DNA from 2 places in the Kitasatospora sp. NPDC001603 genome. Region 2 is predicted to be linked to the other one. Evidence: predicted binding sites of a transcription regulator. Region 2 holds the regulator's gene; the other holds the start of a gene.
What was found. The regulator HspR, encoded in region 2, represses chaperone genes until heat shock. The targets are predictions, from matches to a motif close to TTGAGNNNNNNNNNCTCAA.
Positions count from the first base shown of each region.

Region 1 (14,725 bases), on a different contig from region 2:
CCCGGGTCCGGCGCCGCGTAGGCGGCCTGGGCGGCCAGCGGCAGCGCCAGCGCGGCGGCCGCCAGGACGGCTCCGCAGCGCAGGGCGGCCCGCACCCACGGTCGTGTTCCCGCTGTCTCCGTGCGCTGTGCGGCCCCGCCCATGGATTCGTTCCTCCCCGCCCCTGCCGATCCCCGGGTTGCCCGGATCCTCGCCGATCCTGTCATGGGTCTCCCGGCAGAAACAGACCGCACCCGTACGGCCGGATGAATTCTTCGGTCGGTTGTGAGACAGGTCTCAGCAAACCGGAGCGAACCAGGACGTTCTGCGCCAATGCCCAGTTCAGCGGGCCCGGGGACACCTCCTGGCAAGGTCATGGCAACCCCTTGGACACGTCCGGAACCACGCAGCCCGTCTCAGTTCACCTTCCGTTCACCGAGGCTCCCTACCGTCGCGATCGACACCAACGTCAGTGCGACAACTACGACGATTGTTTGGGTATGGAACACATCTCGTTCCTGGTGGCCGTTGTGATCATCACGGCGCTCGCCTTCGACTTCACCAACGGGTTCCACGACACCGCCAACGCGATGGCCACCTCCATCGCCACCGGAGCCCTTCGACCCAAGGTCGCGGTCACCATCGCGGCCGTCCTCAACTTCGCCGGGGCGTTCCTCTCGGTGAAGGTCGCCACCACCATCTCCGGCGGCATCGTCAACGAGAAGGCCGGGATCCATCCGGAGATCATCTTCGCCGCACTGGTCGGCGCGATCCTCTGGAACCTGATCACCTGGCTGAGAGGCCTTCCGTCCAGTTCGTCGCACGCGCTCTACGGCGGCCTGATCGGCGCCACCGTGGTCGGCGTCGGTCTCAACGGCGTCAACTTCGACACCGTGGTCACCAAGATCCTCATCCCGGCGATCGCGTCCCCGCTGGTCGCGGGCCTGGCCTCGTGGGGCGCCACGAAGCTGGCGTACGCGATCACCCGCAAGAGCGACGGCGCCACCGTCACCAAGGGCTTCAAGACCGGCCAGGTGTTCTCCTCCTCGCTGATCTCGCTGGCCCACGGCACCAACGACGCCCAGAAGACGATGGGCATCATCACCCTGACCCTGGTCTCGGTCGGCGCCCTGCCGACCGGCGCGCTGCCCCCCACCTGGGTGATCGTCTCGGCCGGTGCGGCGATCGCGCTCGGCACCTACATGGGCGGCTGGCGGATCATCCGCTCGATGGGCAAGGGCCTGGCGGACATCCAGGCGCCGCAGGGCTTCGCCTCCGAGTCCGCCGCCGCGACCGTCATCCTGACCTCCTCGCACATGGGCTTCGGCCTCTCCACCACCCAGGTCTGCTCCGGCGGCATCATGGGCGCCGGCCTCGGCGGCCCGAAGGGCGAGCTGCGCTGGAGCCTGGTGCGCCGCATGGTCTACACCTGGGGCCTGACCCTGCCCGCCGCCGCCACGGTGGCCGGCCTCGCGGCCCTCGTGGTCGAGCAGGGCACCTGGGGCGTGGTCCTGGTGGGCGCCGTCCTGGTCGCCGGCTCGGGCGCGATGTGGCTGATCTCCCGCCGCCAGCCGGTCCACGCGGACAACGTCAACGAGGCCGGCGACATCACCCCGGTCGAGATCACCCCGACCGCCGCGGCCGGCACCCCCACCACTCCCGCCTCGACCACGGTCGCGGCCTGAGCGCCGACGGCTGAGGAGCACACACCATGCACATCAAGTGGAACGCCCTGGCCCAGACCGCCGGCTTCAGCTTCGGCATCACCGTCGCGGTGGTCACCGTCTTCGCGCTGGGCATCCTGGCCCTCTCCCGCCGTGAGGCCGCGCTCACCGCGCAGCGCTCGGCGGCGGGCTCCGACGCCCCGGCCGGCGGCGGCCGACTGGCCCTGGCCGGTGCCTACACCTGCTTCGCGGTCTGCGGCGCCGCCGTCCTCTACGGCCTGTCCCTGATCGCCGGCCACTGACGCACGGAGTACGGCGAAGGCCGGGGAGCGGTGGTCCGCTCCCCGGCCTTCGCCGTGTCCTGCCCCGTGCCCCCGCCGGCGGCGGTCAGCTCTGGTGGCCGGTGCGCAGCACGGTCTCGCGGATGAACAGCACCGTCACGAAGGCCAGCAGCGCGAACGGCGCCGCGACCAGGAAGACCACGCCGACCCCGTGCCCGAAGGCGTCCGTCACCAGCGGGACGAGCGGGGCGGGCAGCTTGTGCAGGTCCGGGATGCCGCCGCCGGCCGCGGCGCCGGTGGCCGGGACGTGCGCGGCCGCCAGGTTCTCCGTCAGGTAGTGGCCGACCCGGTTGTTCATCAGGGCCCCGAGGGCGGAGACGCCCATCGCGCCGCCCATGGTGCGGAAGAAGGTGACCACCGAGCTGGCCGCGCCGAGCTCGTGCCGGGGCACCGTGTTCTGCACCGCGAGCACGAGGTTCTGCATGGTCAGGCCGAGGCCGATGCCGGTGATCGCCATGTAGACGGCGAGCAGCACGTAGTCGGTGTCGGCCCGGGCGGTGCCGAGCAGGGCGAAGCCGACGGCCAGCATCAGGGTGCCGGCGACCAGGTAGGCCTTCCAGCGGCCGTACTTGGTGATCAGCTTGCCCGCCACGGTGGAGGCGACGGCCAGGCCGAGGATCATCGGCAGCGTCATCAGGCCGGCGATGGTCGGGGACTTCTCCCTGGCCAGCTGGAAGTACTGGCTGAGGAAGGTGGTCGCGCCGTACATCCCGATGCCGACCAGCACGCTGGCGACCGCCGCCAGGGTGACGGTGCGGTGGCGGAAGAGGCTCGGCGGGATGATCGGCTCGGCCGCGCGCTTCTCGATCGCCACGGCGAGCCCGCCCAGCACCAGGCCGCCGCCGACCATGGCCGCGGTCTGCCAGGAGAGCCAGGCGTAGTTCTTGCCGGCCAGCGTGATCCAGATCATCAGCAGGCTGACGGCGCCGGTGATGACCAGGGCGCCCAGGTAGTCGATCTTGACCTTGCGCTTGACCACCGGCAGCTTCAGGGTGCGCTGCAGCACCGCGATCGCGGCCAGCGCGAACGGGATCCCGACGTAGAAGCACCAGCGCCAGCCGAGCCAGGAGGTGTCCACGATGACGCCGCCGATCAGCGGGCCGCCGATGGTGGCGAGGGCGAAGACCGCGCCGAAGTAGCCGCTGTACCGGCCGCGCTCGCGCGGCGGGACCATCGCCGCCAGGCAGATCTGGGCGAGCGCGGTGACGCCGCCGGCGCCGATGCCCTGCAGCGCGCGGCAGGCGATCAGCTCGCCGGTGTTCTGGGCGAGGCCGGCCAGCGCGGACGAGGCGATGTAGATCACCAGGGCGATCTGCAGGAGCAGCTTCTTGCTGGCCAGGTCGGACAGCTTGCCCCAGATCGGGGTGGAGGCGGTGAGGGTGAGCAGGGTGGCGGTGATCACCCAGGTGTAGGCGGACTGGCCGCCGTGCAGGTCGGTGAGGATGCGCGGCAGGGCGTTGGAGACGACGGTCGACGACAGCACGGCCACGAAGAGGCCGAGCAGCAGGCCGGACAGGGCCTCCAGCACCTGCCGGTGGGTCATGGGTGTGTCGTCGTCGGCGGTGGCGGCTCCGGTCGCGGCTCGGGTGGTGACGGTCATCTGGGTCCTTCGGCGGGTCGGGGCGGAAGCGGGAGGCGGCGACGGGGGACGGAAAAGTCGTTGCCTTAAGCAACCATAGGATCAATGGTTGCTTAAGGCAACTTTCTTCAAGCCCAAGTAAAGTCCCGCCCCGCGACCCGCGCCGGACCGCCGGACCTCAGGTCCCGACGGCCTCCCCGACCACGTCGTTGAAGCGGTGCAGCAGCCCGGCGAAGCGGATCACGTCCTCCTCGGACCAGTTGGCCATCAGCTCGCGCACCCGCTCGATCCGGGCGTCCCGGGCGCCCAGGTAGCGCCGCCGGCCGTCGTCGGTGAGCGAGACCAGCGCGGACCGGCGGTCCAGCGGATCCGCCTCCCGGGTCACCAGGCCCAGCTCCTCCAGCGCCCGGATCTGCCGGCTCACCGTGGCCTTGCCCACCGCGAAGTGCACGCCGACGTCGGTCACCCGCACCCGCCCGGCCTGCTCGATGTAGCCGAGCATGCTGTACGCCGCCCCCTCCAGGCTGGGGTGCACCCGGCGGGAGAGTTCCGCCACCCGGGCCCGGCCCCGGCGGAACATCAGCGCGACCTCGCGCTCCACCGCCAGCAGGGGTTCCTCGTCATTCGCCGCACTCACCGCGCAAGTATCCCGCAGCACAGGGCCCCCACATACGGCGCGGGAAATCGGGAAAGCCAACTACTTGATGGTATGAAGTATCCGTTTTCCCGATACGCAAGGAGATGTGGATGACCACCCCAGGGCAGGGACCGAGGCCAGGACTCGTCGCCGAACTGAAGGGGGCGGTCACCCCGCGCGCGGCGCTGCTGGTGATCGCCGTCCTCCTCCTCCAGCTCGGCTTCATCACCTCGTACGTCGGCGCGCTGCACAGCCCCACCCCGCACGAGCTCTCGATCGCGGTGGTCGCCCCGCCGCAGGTCTCCCCCAAGCTGGTCGAGGCGCTGGAGGGGGTGCCCGACAACGCGGTACGGGCCTCCACCGCGCCCGACGCGGAGACCGCCACCGCCCGGATCAAGGACCAGAAGCTCTACGCCGCGCTGGTGGTGGACCCGGCCGGCACCGAGGACACCCTGCTGGTCGCCAACGCCCGCGGCCCGGCCGCCGCCCGGGCCGCCCAGACCATCGTCACCGCGGTGGACCAGACCCAGGGCCGGACGGTGCGCACCGTCGACACCATCCCGCTGGCCAAGGGCGACACCAACGGCCTGTCCTCCTTCTACCTGGTGATCGGCTGGTGCGTCGGCGGCTACCTGGTCGCCTCGATCCTCGGCGTCAGCGCCGGGGCGAAGCCCGCCAACGCCTACCGGGCGGCCATCCGGCTCGCCGCCCTCGCGCTGTACTCGATCGCGGCCGGCATCGGCGGGGCGGTGATCGTCGGACCGGCGCTGAACGCCCTGCCCGGCTCGTCCTGGGGGCTCGCCGCGCTGGGCGCCCTGGTGGTGTTCACGGTCGGCGCGTTCACCATGGCGCTGCAGTGCCTCTTCGACATCATCGGGATCGGCGTCGCGGTACTGATCTTCGTGGTGCTCGGCAACCCCAGCGCGGGAGGGGTCTTCCCGCCACCGATGGTGCCCCCGTTCTGGCGGGCCATCGGCGCCTGGATCCCGAACGGCGCCGGCACCGACGCGGCCCGCTCGATCGCCTACTTCGGCGCGACCAACCTCACCATGCCGCTGCTCGTGCTGCTGGTCTGGGCACTGGTCGGCGTCGCCGTCACCTTCGCCGCCGTGCTGCGCCGGCCGCGCGGGGGCCGCGAGCTGCCCGCCGGGTAGCCGGACCACCGCCACCGCCCGGGCCGGCCCGACACCGCCCCTACCCGTCGAGCCGGCCCGGGTCCGCGACGATCGCCCGGACCACGCCGACCGCCGCCCCCAGCAGCGGCCCGCGCCGGCCCAGCCGGGAGACCGTCAGCCGCTCCTCCGTCCAGGGGCGGACGGTCACCCGGGCCGCCAGCTCGGCCCGCATCCCCGGCAGCAGCCAGGGCGCCAGCCGGGCGTAGCCGCCGCCCAGCACCACCTCGGCCGGGTCGAGCAGGTTGACCGCCCCGGCCGAGGCGATCCCCAGGGCCGACCCGGCCCCGTCCAGCGCCCCTCGGACCTCCTCGTCCCCGGCCCCGGCCCGCTCGGCGAGCAGGGCGACCCAGTCGCCCCGGATCCCCTCCAGCCCCGCCGCCCGCAGCACCGCCGCCTCCCCCGCGTACTGCTCCAGGCAGCCGTGCGCCCCGCAGGCGCAGCGCGGTCCGTCCGGGTGGACCGGCACGTGCCCCAGCTCTCCGGCGTAGCCGTGCGCCCCGCGCATCAGCCGGCCGCCGACCACGATCGCCGAGCCGACCCCGGCCTCGGCCGAGACGTGCAGGAAGTGATCCGGGGCGCCGCCCAGCCAGAGCTCGGCGAGCCCGCCCAGGTTGGCCTCGTTCTCGGCCTCGACCGGCAGCTCGGCCAGGCCCTGCGCGCCGGCCGCGCGCAGCGCCGGCCGCAGCTCGGCGGCCAGCGGCACGTCCTGCCAGCCCAGGTTGGCGGCGCGCTGGAGCACCCCGTCGCCGTCGCCGACCAGCCCGGGCACCGCGAGCATCAGCCCGGCCGGGCGCAGCCCCGCGTCGACGACCGCCCGGCGCAGCAGTTCGGCCAGGTCGGCCATCACGGCGGCGGGCCGCCGGTCCCGGTTGCGGATCTCCTGACGGTGCCAGGCGCGGACCTCGCCGCGCAGGTCGACCACGCAGGCGCCGAGGTGCTCGACCCCGATCTCGGCGCCCAGACCCGCCGGTCCCTCGGGGTTGAGCCCCAGGGCCGTCCCGGGCCGGCCGACCTTGCCGCTGGGCGCCGCCGGACCCTCCTCGACCACCAGGCGGGCCGCGATCAGCTCCTCGGCGAGCGAGGACACCGCCGCCCTGGTCAGCCCGCTCTCCGCGGCGACCTCCGCGCGCGAGCGAGGGGCCCGCGCGATCACGCCGAGCACCAGCGCCAGATTGGCCCGCCGCATGCCCTGCTGGCTGGCCGGCCCGGCCCGGAGGCCGTCCGTCTCGCGCATCGCGCTCACCCCGCTCAGCTTCCGCCCGCCCCGCCGGTGGGCGGGTCCCGCAGTTCGGACCGGTGTCTGCAGCGTAACCGCGTTCGGCCGGGCGCTCCCGCCGGGCCCGGGGGGGCGGATCGGCCGCTCCGGCGCCCCGCCGCGCCGGGCCGCTACGGGATCCGCTGCGGCTGCTCCACGCGGGGGGCGACGGGCTCGGGGAAGCGCGTGAAGACCCAGCGCTGCATCGCCCAGAAGCGGAAGAGCATCGCCACGAAGGTGCCGAGGACCATGCCGCTCAGGAAGTCGGCCACCTCCTGGGTGAAGGGCGTCACCTGCGGCTCGCGCAGGTCCAGGACGTAGCGCGAGACGATCAGCGGGAGGTCGTTGACGCCGATCGCCACCACGCTGACGAGCAGGAACAGCAGCACCTCACGCCGGTGGCCGCGGGCCCGGAAGGACCACCGGCGGTTGAGCACGTAGGAGACGGTGGTGGCCACCACGGTCGCGATGGTGAGCGCCACCACCGGTTTGTGCTCCAAAAGGGTGAACTTCAGTGAGAAGTTGATCACTGTTGTCAGAACGAAGCACGTGCCCCCGACCAGCAGGACCTTCACCAGCCTGCGGTGCCTGACCAGGAACGGGCGCAGCCCCGCCGGCACCTTGGCCAGGGCGCGCTGAGTGGGGGACGGCATCTTCGCAGTTTCGCACGGGGCCCTCCGACGGAACCGGCGGGAAGGCGGCCCGGCGGCTCCCGCGGCTCCCGGCGCCCGGTGCCCCCGGTCGTGCGAGCGGGCGGCGGCCCGGCGGGAGCAGCGCGCTCCGCCGGGCCGCCGCCCGTTCCCGTCCCGCCGTCAGGCGGCGACCAGCACCTCGGCCGGCTCCAGGGCCAGCTCCAGCACCTCCCGCACGTCCGCCACCGGGTGGACGGTGAGCCGCTCCAGCACCTCGGCCGGGACGTCGTCCAGGTCGGCCTCGTTGCGCTTGGGGATGATCACCGTGCTGACCCCGGCCCGGTCGGCGGCGAGCAGCTTCTGCTTCACCCCGCCGATCGGCAGCACCCGCCCGGTCAGCGACACCTCACCCGTCATCGCCACGTCCGTACGCACCCGGCGGCCGGAGAGCAGCGAGGCCAGGGCGGTGGTCATGGTGATGCCGGCGCTCGGCCCGTCCTTGGGGACGGCCCCGGCGGGGACGTGCAGGTGCACGCCCCGGTCGCGCAGCGAGGTGACCGGCAGCTCCAGCTCGGCGCCGCGCGAGCGCAGGTAGGAGAGCGCGATGTGCGCGGACTCCTTCATCACGTCGCCCAGCTGCCCGGTGAGGGTGAGCCCGGTGCCGCCCGTCTCGGCGTCCGCCAGCGAGGCCTCGATGTACAGCACGTCGCCGCCGGCGCCCGTCACCGCCAGGCCGGTCGCCACACCCGGTACGGCGGTCCGCCGCTCGGCGGGCTCCTGGGCCGCCTCCGGGACGTGGTGCGGCCGGCCGATCAGCGCGCGCAGCTCGCCCGCGCCGATCGCGGCGGGCAGCTCGCGCTCGCCCAGCTCGGACTGCGCGGCGATCTTGCGCAGCACCCGGGCGATCGAGCGTTCGAGGGTGCGGACGCCGGCCTCGCGGGTGTACTCCCCGGCGAGCTTGCGCAGCGCCTCCTCCTCGACGGAGACCTCCTCGCTCGTCAGGCCGGCCTTCTCCAGCTGGCGCGGGAGCAGGTGGTCCCGGGCGATGACGACCTTCTCGTCCTCGGTGTAGCCGTCCAGCCGGACCAGCTCCATCCGGTCGAGCAGCGCCTCCGGGATGGCCTCCAGCACGTTGGCGGTGGCGAGGAAGACCACGTCCGAGAGGTCCAGCTCGACCTCCAGGTAGTGGTCCCGGAAGGTGTGGTTCTGCGCCGGGTCCAGCACCTCCAGCAGGGCGGCCGCCGGGTCCCCCCGGTAGTCGGAGCCGACCTTGTCGATCTCGTCGAGCAGGACGACCGGGTTCATCGAACCGGCCTCCTTGATGGCGCGCACCAGGCGGCCGGGCAGCGCGCCGACGTAGGTGCGCCGGTGGCCGCGGATCTCCGCCTCGTCCCGGACGCCGCCGAGCGCCACCCGGACGAAGGTGCGGCCCATCGCCCTGGCCACCGACTCGCCCAGCGAGGTCTTGCCGACGCCGGGCGGGCCGACCAGGGCCAGCACCGCACCGCCGCGGCGGCCGCCGACCAGGCCGAGCCCCTGGTCGGCCCGGCGCTTGCGGACGGCCAGGTACTCGACGATCCGGTCCTTGACGTCCCCGAGGCCGGAGTGGTCCGCGTCCAGCACGGCCCGGGCGCCGGCGATGTCGTAGGCGTCCTCGGTGCGCTCGTTCCAGGGCAGCTCCAGGACGGTGTCCAGCCAGGTGCGGATCCAGGAGCCCTCGGGCGACTGGTCGGACGCCCGCTCCAGCTTGTCGACCTCCTTGAGCGCGGCCTCGCGGACCTTCCCGGGCAGGTCGGCGGCCTCGACCCGGGCGCGGTAGTCGCCCTCCTCGTCGGCCGGGTCGCCGTTCAGCTCGGCCAGCTCCTTGCGGACGGCCTCCAGCTGGCGGCGGAGCAGGAACTCCTTCTGCTGCTTGGCCACGCCCTCCTCGACGTCCTTGCGGATGGTGTCGTTGACCTCCTCCTCGGCGAGGTGGTCGCGCAGCAGGGTGAGGGCGTACTCCAGGCGGGCCACCTGGTCGGCCTCCAGCAGCACCTTGAGCTTCTGCTCCGCGGTGACGAAGGACGCGTAGCCGATGTTGTCGGCCAGCTCGCCGACGCCCTCGATCTGGGCCACCCGGTCGACGATCTGCCAGGCGCCGCGCTTGCGCAGCCACTGGGTGGAGAGCGCCTTGTACTCCCGGTACTCCCGGACCAGCTCGGCGGCGCGGCCGGCCACCGGCGTGCCCTCCGAGGACTCCCGGAACGGCGTGGCCTCCACCCAGAGCGCGGCGCCGGGCCCGGTGGTACCGACGCCGATCCGGACCCGGCGCACGGCGCGGACCAGCGCGGCCGGCTCCCCGTCGGCCAGCCGCCCGACCTGCTCGACGGTGGCGAGGGTGCCGACCGCCGCGTACGAGCCGTCCACCCGCGGCACCAGCAGCACCTGGGGCTTGGCGGCGCCGGCGGCCGCGGCCCGCGCGGCCTCGACCGCGGCACGCACCTCGGTGTCCTTGAGGTCCAGCGGGACGACCATGCCCGGGAGCACGACCTCGTCGTCGAGCGGCAGTACGGGCAGGGTGAGCGGAGTGGACGTCGATGCCATGATCTCTCCCCAGTCAGCGAAGTTGAGTTGACCTGACTAAGGTTTCGCGGCGATGGAATGTTCCCCCCGCCCTGTTCGCCGGGAGCGAACAAGGAGGAGCCCGGGAAGGGGGTGTCAAAAACGCCTCGCGGGGGCGCGCACCGCCCCCCGGGAGCACCCGGCAGTTACGCGCGGTCCAGCAGGGCGGTCGCCCCCTGGGCCTGCGCCGGGCCCGTGGCGCCGACGGCCGCCGCCTCCGGGCGCCGCCACCGGGGGCCGGGCCCGTTCCGCAGCCAGCGCCAGAGCGCGACCCCGGTCAGCAGCGCCACCGGGTGGCCGACCCCGGTCACCAGGTCCCGGTCGCCGGCGATCTGCTCGGCGACCAGGACGGCGGCGCCGCCGAGCGCGAGCAGCCGCCCGCGCGGCCGCAGCAGCCCGGCCAGCGCACCGAGACTGACCAGCACGCCGTAGCTGACCCCGATGTCCAGGCAGTCCAGCGCGCGGGGCTCCATCCGGCCGGTCGCCACGGCGGTGATCACCACCGACTGGGAGAGCACCGTCGCCGTGACGTGCCCGATCCCGAAGACCGCCGCGGCCCGGACGGCGCCCACCCGGCGCTCCAGCGGCGCGACGGTGAAGGCGAAGGCCCAGAGGTAGGGCATCCAGATCGTCCCGGCCACCCAGAAGCCGCTGAACAGCAGGGCGCGCAGCGGGTGGTGGACCAGGTTGTGCCCGTCCGAGCTGGAGGCCTCCTGCAGCCGGAGCACGAGGTCCGGGTCGGCCAGCCCGGCGAAGGTGGTGGTGGCCACGACCACGGCGAGGTAGCCGAGCGCGAAGGGGTTGCGCCGGGGCGTCGGCACCCGGGCGAGCACCCAGACGGCCAGGCCGGTCCGCAGGCCGAACCGGAGCATCCCGTACGGCGGCCCCGGACGCGGCCCGCTCACCACAGCGTTCCTCCGCAGCTCCGCCATGCCGCCTCCGCTCCAGACCCGCAGCCTCCGGCCCCCGTCCGGTGCTCAACGTACCGGCGCGCGCCGGAAATCCCACCTGTGCGACTTGTCGTGACCACGGTACTTCGGGGTCCTGGGAGCCAGCTGGGAATACCCCGTGAACATCATGTGGCGCGCGACTCCACGATTGGTACAGACCTGCACTCCGTCTACGCACGAGTAGCGGCGCTGACCGGCGGCTTGTCGTCAACTGGAGTGCATACGTACCGTCACGCAGTGAAAAATCGGCGGGTAAGGTACTGGCCCGTGCCCACTTCCGAGTGGGTCCGACGGGCGGCCGGACGGCCGGCCCACGGGCCGGAAACATCCGGTCCACCTGCCGGGAACCACCGGGTGTCCGTACGCTGCGAAGTGTGCGGGAGTGGTGGGCAGTCCACACCTGTCCCCCGACTCAGCACGCGCTACGGGACGGCGGACCCGGCACAGTCCACGACGGAACAAGACTACGAGCGGAGCCTCGCCATCCCCACAGGTGGCCGGCCCGCAGCCCTGGGGGCGGTGGCGTGACCGTGACAGAAATTCAGCAGGACAACCAGAACAGCGGCGGCACGGTGAGCAGCCAGCGCAGAGTGCTGGTGGTGGAGGACGAGCCCACGATCGCCGAGTCGATCGCGGCCCGGCTGGGCGCGGAGGGCTTCAAGGTCGCCGTGGCCCACGACGGCCCGGGCGCGGTCGACGGGTTCCACACCTGGCAGCCCGACCTGGTCGTGCTCGACATCATGCTGCCCGGCTTCGACGGCCTTGAGGTGTGCCGCCGGATCCAGGCCCAACGCCCGGTACCGGTCCTGATGCTGACCGCGCGTGACGACGAGACGGACCTCCTGGTCGGCCTCGGCGTGGGCGCCGACGACTACATGACCAAGCCGTTCTCCATGCGGGAGCTGGCGGCCCGGGTCAACGTCCTGCTGCGCCGCGTCGAGCGCGCCCAGCAGGCGGCCCGCACACCGGCGCTCGGCTCGCTGCGCTTCGGCGAGTTGGAGATCGACCACGTGCAGCGCCGGGTCCGGCTGGCCTCGGGCGACGTCCACCTGACGCCGACCGAGTTCGACCTGCTCGCCTGCCTGGCCGCACAGCCGCGGGCGGTACTCACCCGCGAGCAACTGCTGGCCGAGGTCTGGGACTGGACGGACGCGTCCGGCACCCGCACCGTGGACAGCCACGTCAAGGCGCTGCGCCGGAAGATCGGCGCCAGCTGGATCCGCACCGTCCACGGGGTCGGCTACGCGCTGGAGGCCCCGCTCTCCTAGCGGCGCCTCGGGCACCGGGCCTCCGGGGGGCCCGTGTCCCGAACCGCCGCGCGGACCCGCGGGGATCACAGGGGACCAATGACCTTTCCACAGCAACGCAACGGCGACGCCGACGGCGCCCGGCCCACGCTGGCCGCCCGCGCCGCCCACCGGGTGTGGGCCGACATCCGGCCGCTCGACCCGGTCCGCTCGATCAAGGGCAAGCTCGCCCTCCTGGTGATCGTCTCGGTCTTCCTCGCCACCGGCATGGTCGTGGTGGCGATCCGCTCCGAGACGCAGATCCGGATCATCATGGTCTTCTCCATGATCGCTTCGCTGCTCTTCATGCAGTTCCTCGCGCACGGGTTGACCGCCCCGCTGCGCGACATGACCGCCGCCGCCCGCGCGATGGCCTCCGGCGACTACAGCCGCCGGGTCGAGGTGAGCTCCCGGGACGAGATCGGCGAGCTGGCGGCCACCTTCAACCACATGGCGGCCGACCTGGAGGCCGCCGACCGGCACCGCCGCGAGCTGGTCGCCAACGTCTCCCACGAGCTGCGCACGCCCATCGCCGCGCTGCGCGCCGTGCTGGAGAACGTCGTCGACGGCGTGGTCCAGCCCAATCCCGCGACCCTGGGCGCCGCCCTGGAGCAGACCGAACGGCTCGGCCGGCTGGTCACCCACCTGCTCGACCTGTCCAAGATCGACGACGGGGTGGTGGACCTGGACGCGCGCCCCTTCGAGGTGCGCGAGTTCCTGGACGGCGTGCTGCGCGGGGTCACCGTGGACGGCGCGACGGCCGGCGGGGCCTTCTCCCGGCGCGGGGACGTCCGGCTGGCGCTGGAGGTCAGCCCGGCCGGCCTGACCGGCGTGGCGGACACCGAGCGGCTCCACCAGGTGGTCGCCAACCTGGTCGACAACGCCTGCAAGCACTCCCCGCCCGGCGGCACCGTGACGGTCCGGGCCCGGCCCGGCGGCGAGCCCGGCGCGCTGCTGCTGGAGGTCGAGGACGAGGGGCCGGGCATCCCGGCGGCCGACCGCACCCGGGTCTTCGAGCGGTTCAGCCGCAGCGGCACCGCCACCGCCCAGGGGCCCGGCTCCGACGGCGGCACCGGGCTGGGGTTGGCCATCGCCCGCTGGGCGGTGGACCTGCACGGCGGGCGGATCGAGGTGGCGGAGGCCTCGCCCGGCTGCCGGATCGAGGTCCGGCTGCCCGGCCCGCGGTAGCGCCCGCCCGGGGTCCGCTCGGCGGCCCCGGGCACCCGCCCGCGTCGATCGGACGTCGCCCGCATGTCACAGAAGCGACACAGACGTGGACGGACGATCCGGGTGGCTCCGGACTATGATTTGTCCGGTTTCATCCATATATAGCGGCTGATCGGAAGCGATCGCTTCCCATCCGAGGCGGCTTTCTAACGCACATTTTCAGCCAACCTGCAGGTCAGGACTGTGATCTGGGCGACGCCTGAGCCCTGGGGACTGCGCGATCACTGGTCAGGGGCGTAGCCTTAATCCCCGCTGTCCAAACATCCCAAAAGGAAGCGGAAGAGGGCGGTTGCCGCCGTGTCGCCACAGTCCCAAGAAACCCCCAACAGCTCGGCAAGCTCCACTGGCTTCGGCCCCAATGAGTGGCTCGTCGACGAGATCTACCAGCAGTACCTCCAGGACCCGAACTCGGTCGACCGAGCCTGGTGGGACTTTTTCGCCGACTACAAGCCCGGTACCGAGGTGACCCCAGTGACCCAGGCCGCGACCCAGGTCGGCCCCACGCCGACCCCCGTTGCCGCCCCCGCGCCCGCCGCTGCTGCTCCGGCCGCGCCCGCCCCCGCCGCACCGGCCGCGCCAGCGCCCGCCGCCGCGGCCCCGGCGCCCGCGCCCCTCGCCGCAGCTCCTGCCGCGCCCCCGGCCCCGAAGGCCGCCGCTCCGGCGCCGGCCGCGCCCGCCGAGACCGGCCCCGAGCTGGTCCAGCTCCGCGGCCCCTCCAAGGCGGTGGCGACCAACATGGACGCCTCGCTGGAGGTGCCCACGGCGACCTCCGTGCGCGCCGTGCCGGCCAAGCTGTTGATCGACAACCGCATCGTCATCAACAACCACCTGCAGCGCGCCCGCGGTGGCAAGGTCTCCTTCACGCACCTGATCGGTTACGCCCTGGTCCAGGCCATCAAGGCCTCGCCGGGCATGAACCACAGCTACCAGGTGAAGGACGGCAAGTCGTACCTGGTCAAGCCCGAGCACGTGAACCTGGGCCTGGCCATCGACCTGGTGAAGCCGAACGGCGACCGCCAGCTCGTGGTCGCGGCGATCAAGAAGGCCGAGACCCTCGACTTCTTCGGCTTCTGGCAGGCCTACGAGGACATCGTCCGCCGGGCCCGCGCCAACAAGCTGACCATGGACGACTTCACCGGCGTCACGGTCTCGCTGACCAACCCCGGCGGCATCGGCACCGTGCACTCCGTGCCGCGCCTGATGCAGAACCAGGGCACCATCGTCGGCGTCGGCGCCATGGAGTACCCGGCCGAGTTCCAGGGCTCCGCCCCGGAGACGCTGTCCCGGCTGGGCGTCTCCAAGATCATGACGCTGACCTCGACCTACGACCACCGCGTCATCCAGGGCGCGGCGTCCGGCGAGTTCCTGCGCGAGATCCACCGGCTGCTGCTGGGCGAGA
Region 1 covers NZ_JBEPAA010000010.1:2,741-17,465, reverse strand. Annotated here, with positions in the region: gene ABT263_RS09415 (C40 family peptidase) at 1-143, opposite strand, end outside; gene ABT263_RS09410 (inorganic phosphate transporter) at 480-1,664, shown strand; gene ABT263_RS09405 (hypothetical protein) at 1,691-1,945, shown strand; gene ABT263_RS09400 (MDR family MFS transporter) at 2,031-3,527, opposite strand; gene ABT263_RS09395 (MarR family winged helix-turn-helix transcriptional regulator) at 3,742-4,200, opposite strand; gene ABT263_RS09390 (ABC transporter permease) at 4,311-5,354, shown strand; gene ABT263_RS09385 (ROK family protein) at 5,395-6,609, opposite strand; gene ABT263_RS09380 (GtrA family protein) at 6,762-7,283, opposite strand; gene lon (endopeptidase La) at 7,443-9,845, opposite strand; gene ABT263_RS09370 (rhomboid-like protein) at 10,010-10,768, opposite strand; gene ABT263_RS09365 (response regulator transcription factor) at 11,344-12,081, shown strand; gene ABT263_RS09360 (sensor histidine kinase) at 12,160-13,287, shown strand; gene ABT263_RS09355 (multifunctional oxoglutarate decarboxylase/oxoglutarate dehydrogenase thiamine pyrophosphate-binding subunit/dihydrolipoyllysine-residue succinyltransferase subunit) at 13,624-14,725, shown strand, end outside.
Region 1: the regulator HspR is predicted to act here: its motif matches at 9,868-9,886, upstream of lon (endopeptidase La).

Region 2 (14,725 bases):
GGGAAGAGCGCCGGCCGGGACGCCATGTGTGGTGATGGTCCCCGGGACCGGAACCGGCGAGGCGTTGCTGCTCCGCCTCGCCGGGAGCGCCCTGGGATTGGCGTGCTACCGGCGACCCCCGGGAAACCCGTGTGCGACGGCACCCGGTCCCCGGGGGTCCGCCGGTCCGCAGTACCGTGATCGCGTGCGGCGCGCGGTACCGCGACCACGATCGACCCGTGCGGGGGGCACGCGCGGCACAGGCAGATCCGAGACCCATCCGGCAGGGAGTGTTCGAGGTGACGGCGGATCCGACGGCCGCCCCGGGCACCAGCGCGCCGGGCGGTGAGCCCGACGAGGCGGCCCGGCAGCTCTACCTGGCCGTCCTCGCCGGCGGCGGCCGCGTCCCCGCCGCCGACGTCCCCGAGTCCGACCGGGCCGCGCTGCGGCTCCTGGTCGACATCGGCCTGCTGATGCCCAACCCGATGGACGCCTGCTACACCGCCGTCAGCCCGCGCTCGGTCAGCGACCGGCTCGGCGCCGAACTGCGCAGCGAGGCCACCCGGCTGCTGGTCCGCGCCGAGAACCTGCCCGGCGCGCTGGACACCCTCACCCAGGCGTACGACGCGATGCCCCGCCCGCCCGAGCGCTCCGGCGGCGCCGTCTACATCGAGGGCCACGTCCACATCCGCCAGCGCATCTCCCAACTGGTCGCCGACTGCCGGACGGAGGTCCTCACCGCCCAGCCGGGCCACCGCCCGGCCGACGCCCTGAAGATCGCGCTCCTCCAGGACCTCCGGCTGCTGCAGCGCGGCTGCTCGCTGCGCACCGTCTACCAGCCGGTCGCGGTCTCCGACCCGGCCGCGCTCGCCTACGCGGACGAGGTCACCCGGCACGGCTCGCAGATCCGGATCCTGGACGAGCCGTTCCAGCGCCTGTTCGTCTTCGACCGCTCGGTCGCGGTGATCTCCGCCAACGAGGACCACAGCACCGCCGCCTTCATCTCCGACCCGGCCGCGATCGCCTTCCTGGTCGGCGCCTTCGAACGCGACTGGGCCCGGGCCGACCCCACCGACTGGGCCGGCACCCTCGCCCGGGGCGTCGCGCAGGAGGCCCCCGACCGGGTCGGCCGGCTGCTCGCCAAGGGCCTCACCCAGCGCACCGTCGCCACCCGGCTGGGCCTCAGCGAGCGCACCGTGGCCGCGCACATCTCCCGGCTGCGCGAGCGCCACGGCGCGCAGACCCTGTTCCAGCTCGGTTGGCTGATGCGGGGCGGCCGCGATGACTGACGCCGCGATGACCGATGCCGCGATGACCGACGCCGCGACGACCGACGCCGCGACGACCGACGCCCCGCTGCCGGACGCCGACGCCCGCGAGCTGTACCGGACCATCCTGCGCGAGGGCGGCCGGCTGCCGATCGCCGAGGTGAGCGCCCAGGACGCCCGGTCGGTCCGGCAGCTGACCGACGTCGGGCTGCTCACACCGCGCTACGCGGACGGCGTGTACAGCGTGGTGAACCCGCGTGCCGTCGGGGAGCGGATCGGGGCCGGGCTGCGCGAGGAGGGGGCGCGCCTGCTGGCCCGGGCGGCGCTCGTCCCGGAGCTGATCGACGACCTGACGAAGGCCTACGACGCCGCGCCCGGCCGGGAGGACCGCACCGGCGGCGCCCGGCGGATCACCGGCATGGGGCAGATCCGCCACCTGATCTCACAGCTCGCCGACGAGCACCACCGCGAGGCCTGGGCGGCCCAGCCCGGCGGAGCCCGGCCGGCCGCCCACATGCGGGACGCGCTGGAGCACACCCGCCGCTACCTCGCCCGCGGCGGCACCATGCGCACGATCTACGAGGCGAGCGCCCGCCTCGACGCGCCGACGGTCGAGTACGCGGCGGCGTCGGCCCGGCTCGGCAGTCCGATCCGCACCCTGGCCGCGCCGTTCAGGCGGGTGCTGATCTTCGACCGCAGGGTGGCGCTGATCCCGGCCGCGCCGGACAACACCAGCGCGGCCCTGGTGGAGGACTCCGCGACGGTCGCCTTCCTGGTGGACGTGTTCGAGCAGCAGTGGCGGCAGGCGGAGGGGGTGAACTGGTCGGCGCTGGCCGCCGGCGCCACCGAGCCGGCGGTGCACGACCAGATCGGCCGGCTGCTGTCGCAGGGGCTGACGCAGCGGACGATCGCCGGCCGGCTGGGGCTGAGCGAGCGGACGGTGGCCGGTCACATCTCGCGCCTGCGCGAGCTCTACGACGCGGAGACGCTCTTCCAGCTCGGCTGGCAGATGCGGGGAGCCCGGCCGGGGGAGTCCGATGGGTGAGCCGGGGTCAGCCGGTCGCCGCGCCGGTCGGCCAGTAGCCGGTCGGACCGACCACCGGGGGCTGCTGGCGCGGGATGCTGAACTGGTCGCCGGGGGCGGTCCAGAAACCCTCGCGCAGCGAGAGCGCCATGCCGGCCCAGTCGAGGGCGGTCTCCACGGTGTGGTGGAGGGCCTCCTGCGACCAGGTGTCGTCGAAGACCAGCGGCAGCACCGGGGCGACCTGCTCGATGGTGGCGATCAGCGGGTTGTGCGTGATCGCCTCGTCCACCAGCAGGACGATCGGCTTGCGCAGCGCCGACGCCCAGCCCAGCTCCAGGCTCACACCGGCGGAGAGCGGCGCACCGACGTAGGCGAAGACCAGGTCGGCGGACTGCAGGGCCCGGAAGTCCGACGGCACCCGGGGCTCGGGGGCCCGGCCGGCGATCGTCCAGGCGTCACTGTGGTGGGCGCTGTACACGGCGGCACCGCTGCGCAGGAGCGTGGTGCGAAGTGTCGTCAGCCGCGTCCGGCTGGCCAGGGTCACCACGCTGTCCGCGGGGCCGGTCAACCGCATCAGCGGCGCGGCCAGGAACACACGTGCACGCCGGCCCTCGGGGGCCTGGCTGTCGTGGTGACGCAGGTAGGGCTCGGTCATGTCGACTCCGGGGGAAGGCCGACCGGATTGGGGGACGGTGCCGGCAGGCGTTGAGAGTAGTTGCTGCTTCAGGTGGATCCAGTGCCCTGTGGTGATGAAGAATTGACCGTACAGCAACAGGTTTTTGACCTGGTGCTGGACCATCGGGGGCGAACTGATCGTCTATCAGTGGTCACGCTCGCGTCCAGGTTTCTGCCCTGTCATCTGGCTGCCTGGCAGGGAGATGACGCCGCCGGGGGACAACGGGGAGGTGACACCACAACTCGGCGTGCGGCATCATGTGGACTCCAGTGCTATTAGTTCGGCTAGAGCAACTTTCGGAAAGGGAGTGGGCTGGTGTCCCGTATGTCCAGGCTTGTGCGCAAGGTCGTGCTTCCGATTGCCATCGCGGCCGGAGCTTTGGCCGGTGTCTGCGTCCTGTCAAACGGTACGCAGCCGCAGGTGGACGCAGGTGCCGGGGATTCCCGCGCCAAGGCCGCCGTTTACCTCGTCGCCAATGACATGAACTGGGGCTGACCGCTCCCTGTCATAGCGGACGTTCGAGTGCCGAAAGGCTCCAGGCGCGGGCGCCCGCCGCCGTTCGGGGCCCTCACTCCGGCCGGTGCTGCGCGGCCCGGCCGAGGACGTAGCCCAGCTGGAACAGGGAGTCGACGTTGTAGTCCTCCCGCATCTCGGCGATATGTCGCGCCAGTGTGCGCTCGCTGATGCCGAGTCTGCGGGCGATGACCCGATGGTTCGTACCGGAAAGAAGCAGGTCGATGATCGTCTGGCGCAGCCGGGAGACCACCTGCTGCGGGACGGTGGTGTCGCCGTCGAACTCCAGCGCCCGGCCCCAGTTCCGCTCGAATACCTCTTCCACGAGATATTTGATGACCGCCGGATCGTGGATGAAAGCGGCCAGGTCGTCATCGCCCACCGGAATTACCGCGAGCCGCCGGTCGACAATGATGAGGCGGGCATAGGGCTCGTCCAGGGTGCGAAACTGATAACCCTCCTTCGCCAGCCGGGACACGTATTCGCGGGTGGGCTGGTGGTATCGGGTGCTCGCGTTGTAGATCGTGCGCATCGAAGCGCCCTGCTGCAGGCTCTTGAGGTCCCGTTCCATTCCCGCGGCGAGCAGCTCGGGCGGGCGGGGGCCGCCCGGCTGCATGGCGAGGCCCTCGGTCATCCCGGTGGCCATGCATTGCTGGAGGCGCTGATTGATGAGCGCTTTGCCCTGGACGTATTCGATGGGGCCGCCCGACTGGTCGGGGCTGTGAAAGGCGTCGGCCAATTCGCTGAGATCGGCCGGCAGGGCGACCGCGCGGGCCAGCAGGTCGAGGGCCTGGCGCTGCCAGGCGGAGCTCAGGCTGAAGGAGAGCTGGGCCGGGTCGACCGCGATGAGCGAGCCGGGTTCGTCACTGTCCGGAATGAGCAGACCGAGGTCCATGAGCTCGCGGAGCGCGGCGGTCTCGCCCGGGCCGGCGCCGATTGTCAGCCGGCCGTTGCCGTGGACGGTCCTGAGATAGAGCGAGCGGGCGTCGGCAGACAGTATTCGCGGTCCGCCACCTGCGGAACCGGGCTGCTCTCGCCCACTCATCTTCGGCTCCCTGTCGTCGACCGGACAAGTAGTCAACGTTCTAAAGTCGGTTGTACCAGGCATCCTAGGTCGCGGTCACGGCTGGTAAGGACGGCCACCGACAGCACTGCCTGCCAGGGGCACGCTCCGGTCCAGCACTCTCTCACAGACGACCGAGCCGCCGGCACCCCCCGATCAGGAGGGAGCCGGCGGCGGGTGCCGTGGTGGCGGGGTTACCGCTTGGGGCGCCAGACGACCAGTGCGCTGGACTGGCTCGGCGGCTGGTACGGGACGAGGTCCCGCCGGTAGGAGGCGTGGACGGCGGCCTCGCGCTGCTGGAGCGCCGAGGCGGCGCCTTCGAGCGAGTCGACCAGCTCGGTGATCCGCGACTGCAGCGCGGTGACCTGGTTCTCCAGCTCGATGATCCGCTTGATGCCGGCGAGGTTGATGCCCTCGTCCTGGGACAGCCGCTGCACCTCGCGCAGCTGCTGGATGTCGCGGCTGGAGTAGCGGCGGCCGCGGCCCGCGGTGCGGTCGGGACAGACCAGGCCGAGCCGGTCGTACTGGCGCAGGGTCTGCGGGTGCAGGCCGGAGAGCTCGGCGGCGACCGAGATCACGTAGACCGGGGTGTCCTCGGTGAGGACGTAGTGCGGCGGCGGTGCCGCACGGCGGGCGCGCGGGGCGCCGCCGGGCAGGCCTTCGCCGATGCCGGGCCCGATCGGGCCGCTGTCGGGGGTCATCTGGTCGTCACGCTCCCTTCGCCGCCTTGAAGAGGGCGGCTCGCGGGTCGTCGGAGGCGGTGGCCTCGCGGTACTGCTCCAGGGCCGTCAGCGCGTCGCCGGTGACGTGCTGGGGCACCACGACCTCCACGGTGACCAGGAGGTCGCCCCGGGTGCCGTCCTTGCGGGTGGCGCCCTTGCCGCGGGCCCGCAGGGTGAGGCCGTTGGCGCTGCCCGGGGGCAGCCTGAGCTTCACCGAGGGGCCGTTGAGCGTCGGTACCTCGATGGTGCCGCCCAGAGCGGCTTCGGGGAAGGTCACCGGCACCGTCACCGTCAGGTTGTCGGCCTTGCGCCCGAAGACCGGGTGCGCGTCGACGTGCACGGTGACGTAGAGGTCGCCGGACTGGCCGCCGCGCTCGCCCTGGGCGCCCTTGCCCTTCAGCCGGATGCGCTGGGCGTCCTGGACGCCGGCCGGGATCCGGACCTGCATGGTGCGGGCCGAACTGGCCCGGCCGCTGCCGTGGCAGTCGGCGCACGGGTCGTCGACGATCATGCCGCGGCCGCGGCAGTCCCGGCACGGCTCGGACAGCGCGAAGGCGCCCTGGCCCCGGCTGACGGTGCCGGCGCCGACGCAGGTCGGGCAGACCCGCGGGGTGGTGCCGGCCTTGGCGCCGGTGCCGCTGCAGGTGCGGCAGGCGGCCTGGCTGGTCATCCGCAGCGGGACGGTCGCGCCGTCCACCGCCTCCTCGAAGGAGAGCGTCACCTCGGTCTCGACGTCCGCGCCGCGCCGCGGCTGGGCCTGCCGGCCGCCGCGGTTGAACAGGCCGCCGAAGACGTCGCCGATCCCGCCGCCGCCGGCGCCGCCGCCCTGGCTGCCGCTGAAGAGGTCGCCGAAGTCGAAGCTGTAGCTGCCCCCGCCGGGCCCGCCGGAGCGGAAGCCGCCGTTGGCGAAGAGCGTGCGCGCCTCGTCGTACTCCTTGCGGCGCTTCTCGTCCGACAGGACGTCATAGGCCTCGGAGATGTCCTTGAAGCGCTCTTCGGCCTTGGCGTCGCCCGTGTTCGCATCGGGGTGGAACTCGCGCGCCAGCTTGCGGTACGTCTTCTTGATCTCGGTGGCGGAGGCGTCCTTGGGCAGGCCGAGGACCTTGTAGTAGTCCTTCTCCACTCGCTCGCTCATGGCTGCCGCCACCTCCCGGAGTCAACAGGTAGGGATCCGGCGCGGGTGGGCCCGCCGGCCACGGATCCACCGGACTCCCCGCCGCGGGGAACCGGGTCAACGGATACGGCGCTGCGGAGCCGGCCGCCGTACTGGCCGGCGTACGACTCCGCAGCGCACGGGGTGTCAGCTGTCCGCGCCACCGTCAGCCTTGTCCGACTCCGCGGACTTCGCCGACTCGGCGTCCGGCGCGGAGGTGGTCTGGGTGCCCGGCTGGGGCTCCGCGACCGCCACCATCGCCGGGCGGATGATCCGCTCGCCGATCCGGTAGCCGGGCTGGAGGATCTGGACGCAGGTGTCCTCGGTGACGTCCGAGGAGTAGCTGTGCATCAGCGCCTCGTGCATGGTCGGGTCGAAGGGCTCGCCCTCCTTGCCGAACTGCTGGAGGCCCAGCTTGGCCACGACCGTCTCCAGCGACTCGGCGACGGACTTGAAGCCGCCCGTCACCTCGCCGTGCTCGCGGGCCCGGCCGATGTCGTCCAGCACCGGGATCAGGGACTCCAGGATGTTGGAGACCGCGATCTCGCGGACCGTCAGACGGTCCCGCTCGACCCGCTTGCGGTAGTTCTGGTACTCGGCCTGAAGGCGCTGGAGGTCGGCGGTCCGCTCGGCGAGCTGCTTGGCGGCGGCGTCGCCCGCGGCGCCGGTGGTGTCACCGGCTGCCGCGGCCTCCTCGGCGGCCTCGATCACGGCCTCCTCGGCGGCGGAGTCGTCGCCGGGCTCAGCACCCTGCGGCTTCTCCGTCATGCCGCACCGCCCTTGGGCTTCTCGTCGTCCACGATCTCGGCGTCGACGACGTCGTCGTCCTTGGCGCCGGCGGCGTCACCGGCCGGCGCGGCACCGGCGGCGTCGGCGTTGGCGTAGAGCGCCTGGCCGAGCTTCTGGGCGGTGGTGGAGACCTTCTCGGAGGCGTCGCGGATGGCCGCGATGTCCTCGCCCTTCAGGGTCTCCTTGAGCTCGCCGATGGCGGTCTCGACCTCGGTCTTGACGTCGGCCGGGAGCTTCTCCGCGTTGTCCGCGATGAACTTCTCGGTCGAGTAGACGAGCTGCTCGGCCTGGTTGCGGGTCTCGACCGACTCGCGGCGCTTGTGGTCCTCCTCCGCGTACTGCTCGGCCTCGCGCATCATGCGCTCGATGTCGTCCTTCGGCAGCGCGGAGCCGCCGGTGACGGTCATCTTCTGCTCCTTGCCGGTGCCGAGGTCCTTGGCGCCGACGTGCATGATGCCGTTGGCGTCGATGTCGAAGGTGACCTCGATCTGGGGCAGGCCGCGGGGGGCCGGCGGGAGACCGGTCAGCTCGAACATGCCGAGCTTCTTGTTGTACGCGGCGATCTCGCGCTCGCCCTGGTAGACCTGGATCTGCACGGACGGCTGGTTGTCCTCGGCCGTGGTGAAGATCTCCGAGCGCTTGGTCGGGATCGTGGTGTTGCGCTCGATCAGCTTGGTCATGATGCCGCCCTTGGTCTCGATGCCGAGGGACAGCGGGGTGACGTCGAGCAGCAGGACGTCCTTGACCTCGCCCTTGAGGACACCGGCCTGGAGCGCGGCGCCGATCGCGACGACCTCGTCCGGGTTGACGCCCTTGTTGGCGTCCTTGCCGCCGGTCAGCTCGCGGACGAGCTCGGCGACGGCGGGCATCCGGGTCGAGCCGCCGACCAGGACCACGTGGTCGATCTCGGACAGCGCGATGCCGGCGTCCTTGATGACGTTGTGGAACGGGACCTTGCAGCGCTCCAGCAGGTCGGAGGTGAGCTGCTGGAACTGGGCGCGGGTGAGCTTCTCGTCCAGGTGCAGCGGGCCCTCGGCGGAGGCCGTGATGTAGGGCAGGTTGATCGAGGTCTCGGAGGACGAGGACAGCTCGATCTTGGCCTTCTCGGCGGCCTCGCGCAGACGCTGGAGGGCCATCTTGTCCTTGGACAGGTCCACGCCGTGGCCGGCCTGGAAGACCTTGACCAGGTGGTCGACGACCTTCTGGTCCCAGTCGTCACCACCGAGGTGGTTGTCACCGTTGGTGGCCTTCACCTCGACGACCCCGTCGCCGATCTCCAGCAGGGACACGTCGAAGGTGCCGCCGCCGAGGTCGAAGACCAGAATGGTCTGGTCGTCCTTGTCCAGGCCGTAGGCCAGGGCGGCCGCGGTGGGCTCGTTGACGATGCGCAGGACGTTGAGGCCCGCGATCTCACCGGCCTCCTTGGTCGCCTGGCGCTCCGAGTCGGAGAAGTAGGCCGGGACGGTGATGACGGCGTCGGTGACCGTCTCGCCCAGGTAGGCCTCGGCGTCCCGCTTCAGCTTCTGCAGCACGAAGGCGCTGATCTGCTGGGGGTTGAAGTCCTTGCCGTCCAGGTTGATCTTCCACCCGGTGCCCATGTGGCGCTTGACCGAGCGGATGGTCCGGTCGACGTTGGTGACCGCCTGGCGCTTGGCGACCTCGCCGACCAGCACCTCGCCGTTCTTGGCGAAGGCCACGACGGACGGCGTGGTCCGCGCACCCTCGGCGTTCGTGATGACGGTGGGTTCGCCACCCTCAAGGACGCTGACGACCGAGTTCGTCGTACCGAGGTCGATGCCGACCGCGCGTGCCATCGTTGGTACCTCCACGGAAGAGTTGAGCTTTACAGGCTCAAGGATGCACGACTCGGCGGAGGGCGTCAACAGCTATGAGTCCCAGCGGCTCAACTTTGCTGAGCCGAAAATCGCGCCGACCCGCCGGGGAGGCGTGGTGCGCCGGGCTCGCGTGACTGCCGCCATACCTTGAGCATCTTCTGGAGGAGTGTTGACGGGCGGTAATGTCCGGGCCGTCGGCCCGGCAAGTTACCGACGAGTACACTCGCACGCGTAGAAACTCTCACCAGGAAGCCGCAGGAGACGGAGAGCCGATGCAGCTAGCAGCGATCGTCATCTCGCTGGTCACGTTTGTGATCGGCACCGCGCTCGCCGCCCGTGCGGCGATGTACATCTTCAAGGTGGTGCGGACGGGCCAGTCCGACCCCACCAGATTCGGCGTGCCCGCCCAGCGGGTGAAGACCGTGGCGGTCGAGTTCGTCGGCCACACCAGGATGAACCGCTGGGGCGTCGTCGGCATCGCGCACTGGTTCGTCGCGGTGGGCTTCTTCACCCTCGGCCTCACCCTGCTGACCGCCTTCTTCCAGCTGTTCGACGCCGAGTTCGTGCTGCCGGTGCTCGGCGGCTGGCTGCCGTACGAGCTCTTCACCGAGCTGGTCGGCACGCTGACCACGCTGGGCATCGCGACCCTGATCGTGATCCGGCTGCTCAGCCTGCCGTCGCGGTCCGGCCGCAAGTCCCGGTTCGCCGGCTCGATCGCCTGGCAGGCCTTCTACGTCGAGTACACGATCCTCGGCATCGGCCTCTGCATCATGATCCTGCGCGGCCTGGAGGGCGCGCTGGAGAACGTCGGCTCGTACGAGGCGAAGTACCTGATCTCCTACCCGCTGGTGCTGGCCTTCAAGGGCCTGGCGCACGGCACGCTGGAGAACCTGATCTACCTCTTCGCGATGCTGAAGATCTGCATCTCCTTCGCGTGGGCGATCACCATCGGCATCAACCCCTCGATGGGCGTGGCCTGGCACCGCTTCCTCGCCTTCTTCAACATCTACTTCAAGCGCGAGGAGGACGGCGGCACCGCGCTCGGCGCCCTGCGGCCGATGACCAGCGGCGGCGCCCCGATCGACTTCGAGGACCCGGCCGACGACGCCGTCTTCGGCGTCTCCCAGGTCGAGCACTTCTCCTGGAAGGGCATCCTCGACTTCTCCACCTGCACCGAGTGCGGCCGCTGCCAGTCGCAGTGCCCCGCCTGGAACACCGGCAAGCCGCTCTCGCCCAAGCTGCTGATCATGAGCCTGCGCGAGCACGCCTTCGCCAAGGCGCCGTACCTGCTCGCCGGCGGCGGCAAGGACATGGAGGGCGAGGAGCGCGCCACCGCCGAGCAGCTGGCCGGCGTGCCCGCCGAGGCGCTCGCCGAGGCCGAGCGCCCGCTGATCGGCACCGCCGAGGAGGGCGGGGTCATCGACCCCGACGTGCTCTGGTCCTGCACCACCTGCGGCGCCTGCGTCGAGCAGTGCCCGGTGGACATCGAGCACATCGACCACATCGTCGACATGCGCCGCTACCAGGTGATGATCGAGAGCTCCTTCCCGACCGAGGCCGGGACGATGCTCAAGAACCTGGAGAACAAGGGCAACCCGTGGGGCATGGCCACCAAGGCCCGCCTGGACTGGGTCAAGGAGCTGAAGAAGGAGACCGGCATCGAGGTGCCGGTGATCGGTGAGGACATCGACCCCGCCGAGGTCGAGTACCTCTACTGGGTCGGCTGCGCCGGCGCCCTGGAGGACCGCGCCAAGAAGACCACCAAGGCCTTCGCGGAGCTGCTGCACACCGCCGGCGTGCAGTTCGCGATCCTCGGCAAGGAGGAGTCCTGCACCGGTGACTCCGCCCGCCGCCTGGGCAACGAGTTCCTCTTCCAGATGCTCGGCGCGCAGAACGTCGAGACCCTGAACGCGGCGCTGGAGGACGCTCCGAAGAAGCGGATCGTCGCCACCTGCCCGCACTGCTTCAACACCATCGCCAACGAGTACCCGCAGCTGGGCGGCCACTTCGAGGTCATCCACCACACCCAGCTGCTGCAGCACCTGATCGACGAGGGCAAGCTCGTCCCGGTGAACCCGGTCGAGGGCCTGATCACCTACCACGACCCCTGCTACCTGGGCCGGCACAACAAGGTCTACAGCCCGCCGCGCGAGATCATGGACAAGGTCCCCGGTCTGCGCCAGCAGGAGATGCACCGCCACAAGGAGCGCGGCTTCTGCTGCGGCGCCGGTGGCGCGCGGATGTGGATGGAGGAGCGCATCGGCAAGCGGATCAACACCGAGCGCGTGGACGAGGCGCTGTCGCTCAACCCCGACATCGTCTCCACCGCCTGCCCGTTCTGCCTGGTGATGCTCTCCGACTCGGTCAACGGGAAGAAGAACGAGGGCGCGGCCAAGGAGCACCTGAAGGTGGTCGACGTCGCCCAGCTGCTGCTCGACTCGGTGAAGGCACTGCCGCCGGCCGAGCCGGCGGAGCCGGCGGAGACCGTCGACGCCTGACCGGTGACGCCTGACCGGTGACGCCTGACCGGTGACGGTCGGCCCGGTGCCTCCGGCCCGAGGGCGGTCGGCCCGGCCCACGACCGCCCGGCTGTTCGACAGTTCTGCTACAACTGCCCGGCCCGGTGGGTGCGACGAGCGCCCGCCGGGCCGGGCTTTTCGCCGGGCTCCGGTGCGGCTCGCACCCGGTTTTCCACCGGACTTGGCGCGGCGTTCTCCGGAGCGCCGCGCGGTGGGCGGGACGCCAACCGCCCGCCCGCCCGACCGGGCCCGGGTCGGAAGGAAATACAGTAGGCGCCGGACCGGCTCTGTGCCGGTCGACCCGTGCCGGCCGTCCGGACGGGTTTCCAGACCACTGACGGAGGTATCGGCCCGCCGGGCCGGGCCGCGGAGACCACAAGGGGAACAGCGCAGACCATGACCGAGGCGATCATGCTGGTCGGTGGTAAGGGCACGCGACTGCGTCCGCTGACCACCCACACCCCCAAGCCCATGCTGCCCGTGGCGGGCGTCCCGTTCATCGCGCACCAGCTGGCCCGCGCGGCCGCGGCCGGGGTGACCCGCGTGGTGCTCGCCACCTCCTACCTGGCCGAGGTCTTCGAGGACCACTTCCAGGACGGGACGCCGTACGGCATCGAGCTGGTCTACCTGACCGAGCGGGAGCCGCTCGGCACCGGTGGCGCGATCCGCAACGCGGCCTCCGGGCTGACCTGCGGCCCCGAAGAGCCGGTCCTGATCTTCAACGGGGACATCCTGTCCGGCGTCGACATCGCGGCCCTGCGCGACGGCCACGTGGCCGCCGGGGCCGACGTCACGCTGCACCTCACCCGGGTCGAGGACCCGCGCGCCTTCGGGCTCGTCCCGACCGACGAGGACGGGCGGGTGCTGGAGTTCCTGGAGAAGCCGGAGACGCCCGAGCAGATCGTCACCGACCAGATCAACGCCGGCTGCTACGTCTTCACCCGCTCGGTGATCGACCGGATCCCGGCCGGGCGCGAGGTCTCCGTCGAGCGCGAGACCTTCCCCGAGCTGCTGGCCACCGGCGCGCTGCTGCGCGGGGTGGTCGACACCTCGTACTGGCTGGACCTCGGGACGCCGGCGGCCTTCGTCCGCGGCTCGGCCGACCTGGTCCTCGGCAAGGTCGACTCCCCGGCCGTCCCCGGCCCCACCGGTGACGCCCTGCTGCTGCCCGGTGCCACCGTGCACCCCGGCGCCGTGCTGAGCGGCGGGACCGTGGTCTCCGCGGGCGCGGTGATCGAGGCCGGCGCGATCGTCGAGGGCAGCGTGATCCTGCCCGGCGCGTCCATCGGCCCGGACACCCTGGTCAAGGACTCGATCGTGGGCGCGTACGCGACCGTCGGCGACCGGACGGCGCTGGACGGCGCGGTGATCGGCGACGGCGCGATCGTCGAGTCGGACAACGAGCTGCCGAACGGCATCCGGGTCGCCTGCGGCACGCTGCTGCCGGTCGGCGCCGTCCGCACCTCGGCCGGCCCGGGCGGCTGCCCGGCCGGTGCCTCGGCGGCCGCGGCGGTGCACGCGCCGGCCGTGAGCGCGCAGCGGTAGGACCCGCCCGACACGGCGCCCCGGGCCCCGCCCGGGGCGCCGTCGTCACAGGCTCGCTGCAAACCGGCTCCGGCTCGGTGCCCGACCGACGCGGAGTCGGCCGGACGGGTACCTTCGGAGCGTGGCTGGTAATCGATACGACAGCGGTCAGGGCGCCGACCCCCGTGGCGGGTGGTCGGCTCCTCCCCCCTCGGCGGGGGCGCCCGGGGGGTACGGGCAGGCGGACGGTCCGGAGTACTTCACCGCTCCGCACCGGGGAACGGCACCGCGGCCGGGGGCGCCGTCCCCCGGTGGGCACGGCGGTCCCCAGGCCGGCGGGTACGACCCGTACGCGGCCGACCAGCCCGGGCACACCCGGGCCTTCCCGACCGGCGGCGACCCGTACGCGGGCGAGCCGTACCCGCAGCAGGGGTACCCGGCGGAGTACGGACAGCAGCCCTACCCGCAGGGGTACGAGCAGGGTTATGGCCAGGGCTACGACCGGGGGCGCGACCAGGGCTACGACCAGGCCTACGGCTACGGCGGCCAGGACGGTCAGCCGGACAACGTCGCGGTGTACCGGGCCGGCGGCCAGGCCGCCCCGCACGCCACCGGCCCGCGCCCGCGCTGGCGCGAGCTGCTGACCGGGATCTTCCGCAACCCGACGGCCACCTTCGACCGCACCCGCGACCACCAGGTCTGGCTGCCCGCGCTCACCGTCTCGCTGCTGTACGGCGCGCTGGCCGTGCTGGGCATCGGCCTGACCCACGACGACGTGGTCAACTCGACCTTCACCAGCGCGCTCACCGCGATGGTCGTCGCCGCGATCGGCTTCACCGTGGCCGGCGCCACGCTCGGCGCGGTCACCTACGCGCTGGCCCGCCAGTTCGGCGGGGACGGCCCGTGGAAGTCGACGGTCGGCCTCGCGGTGCTGATCGGCTGGACGACGGACGCGCCCCGGCTGCTGCTGGCGCTCGTGCTGCCGTCCGACAACCTCGTCGTCCAGGTCGTCGGCTGGGCCACCTGGCTGTTCTGCGCCGTCCTGCTGACCACGATGGTCCGCCGGGTGCACGACCTGCCGTGGGGCAAGGCGGCCGGCGCCGCCGCGCTCCAGCTGCTGGCGCTGCTGGTGCTGATCAAGCTGCCCACCCTCGGCTGATCAGCCGCCGTCCCGCTCCTGGGTCTCCTTCCTGGCGGTCCCTTCCGGCCGGTCGGCCGGTCCGTTCCCGGCCGAGGAACCGGGGAAGGCGCGGCGCGGGCCCGGGGGAGAATGGTCGACGGGCCCCGCCTGCGGGGCCCGTTCCGCTTCCACCACCCTCACGTCCACCACCCTCACGCGCACGGAGCCAGGCATGACCCTCCCCACCACCCACGTCAGCTTCCCGGCCGGGGCGGTGACCGGCGAGTCCCCGGTGCTCGCGGTGCACCCGCTGGACGGCGGCCGCCACGCGGTCGTCACCGCGGCGACGCCGTTCCACCCGCTCGACCACACCTGGCCCGACCAGCCGGCCGACCTCGGCACCCTGACCGTGGACGGCACCGAACTGGCCGTCGTCGACTGCCTGACCGGTGCGGTGGGCCCGGACGGCGGCGCGCCGCTGGTCGGCGCCGACATCCCGGTCCGGCGCGGTGACGAGGAGTGGTCCTGGCTGGTCCTGCA
Region 2 covers NZ_JBEPAA010000007.1:29,862-44,586, reverse strand. Annotated here, with positions in the region: gene ABT263_RS07080 (LuxR C-terminal-related transcriptional regulator) at 279-1,268, shown strand; gene ABT263_RS07075 (helix-turn-helix transcriptional regulator) at 1,261-2,292, shown strand; gene ABT263_RS07070 (hypothetical protein) at 2,300-2,926, opposite strand; gene ABT263_RS07065 (hypothetical protein) at 3,284-3,442, shown strand; gene ABT263_RS07060 (helix-turn-helix domain-containing protein) at 3,516-4,505, opposite strand; gene ABT263_RS07055 (heat shock protein transcriptional repressor HspR) at 4,718-5,224, opposite strand; gene dnaJ (molecular chaperone DnaJ) at 5,232-6,380, opposite strand; gene grpE (nucleotide exchange factor GrpE) at 6,546-7,166, opposite strand; gene dnaK (molecular chaperone DnaK) at 7,163-9,001, opposite strand; gene ABT263_RS07035 ((Fe-S)-binding protein) at 9,295-11,520, shown strand; partial or broken gene manB (mannose-1-phosphate guanylyltransferase) at 11,938-13,011, shown strand; gene ABT263_RS07025 (YIP1 family protein) at 13,208-14,224, shown strand; gene ABT263_RS07020 (alanyl-tRNA editing protein) at 14,418-14,725, shown strand, end outside.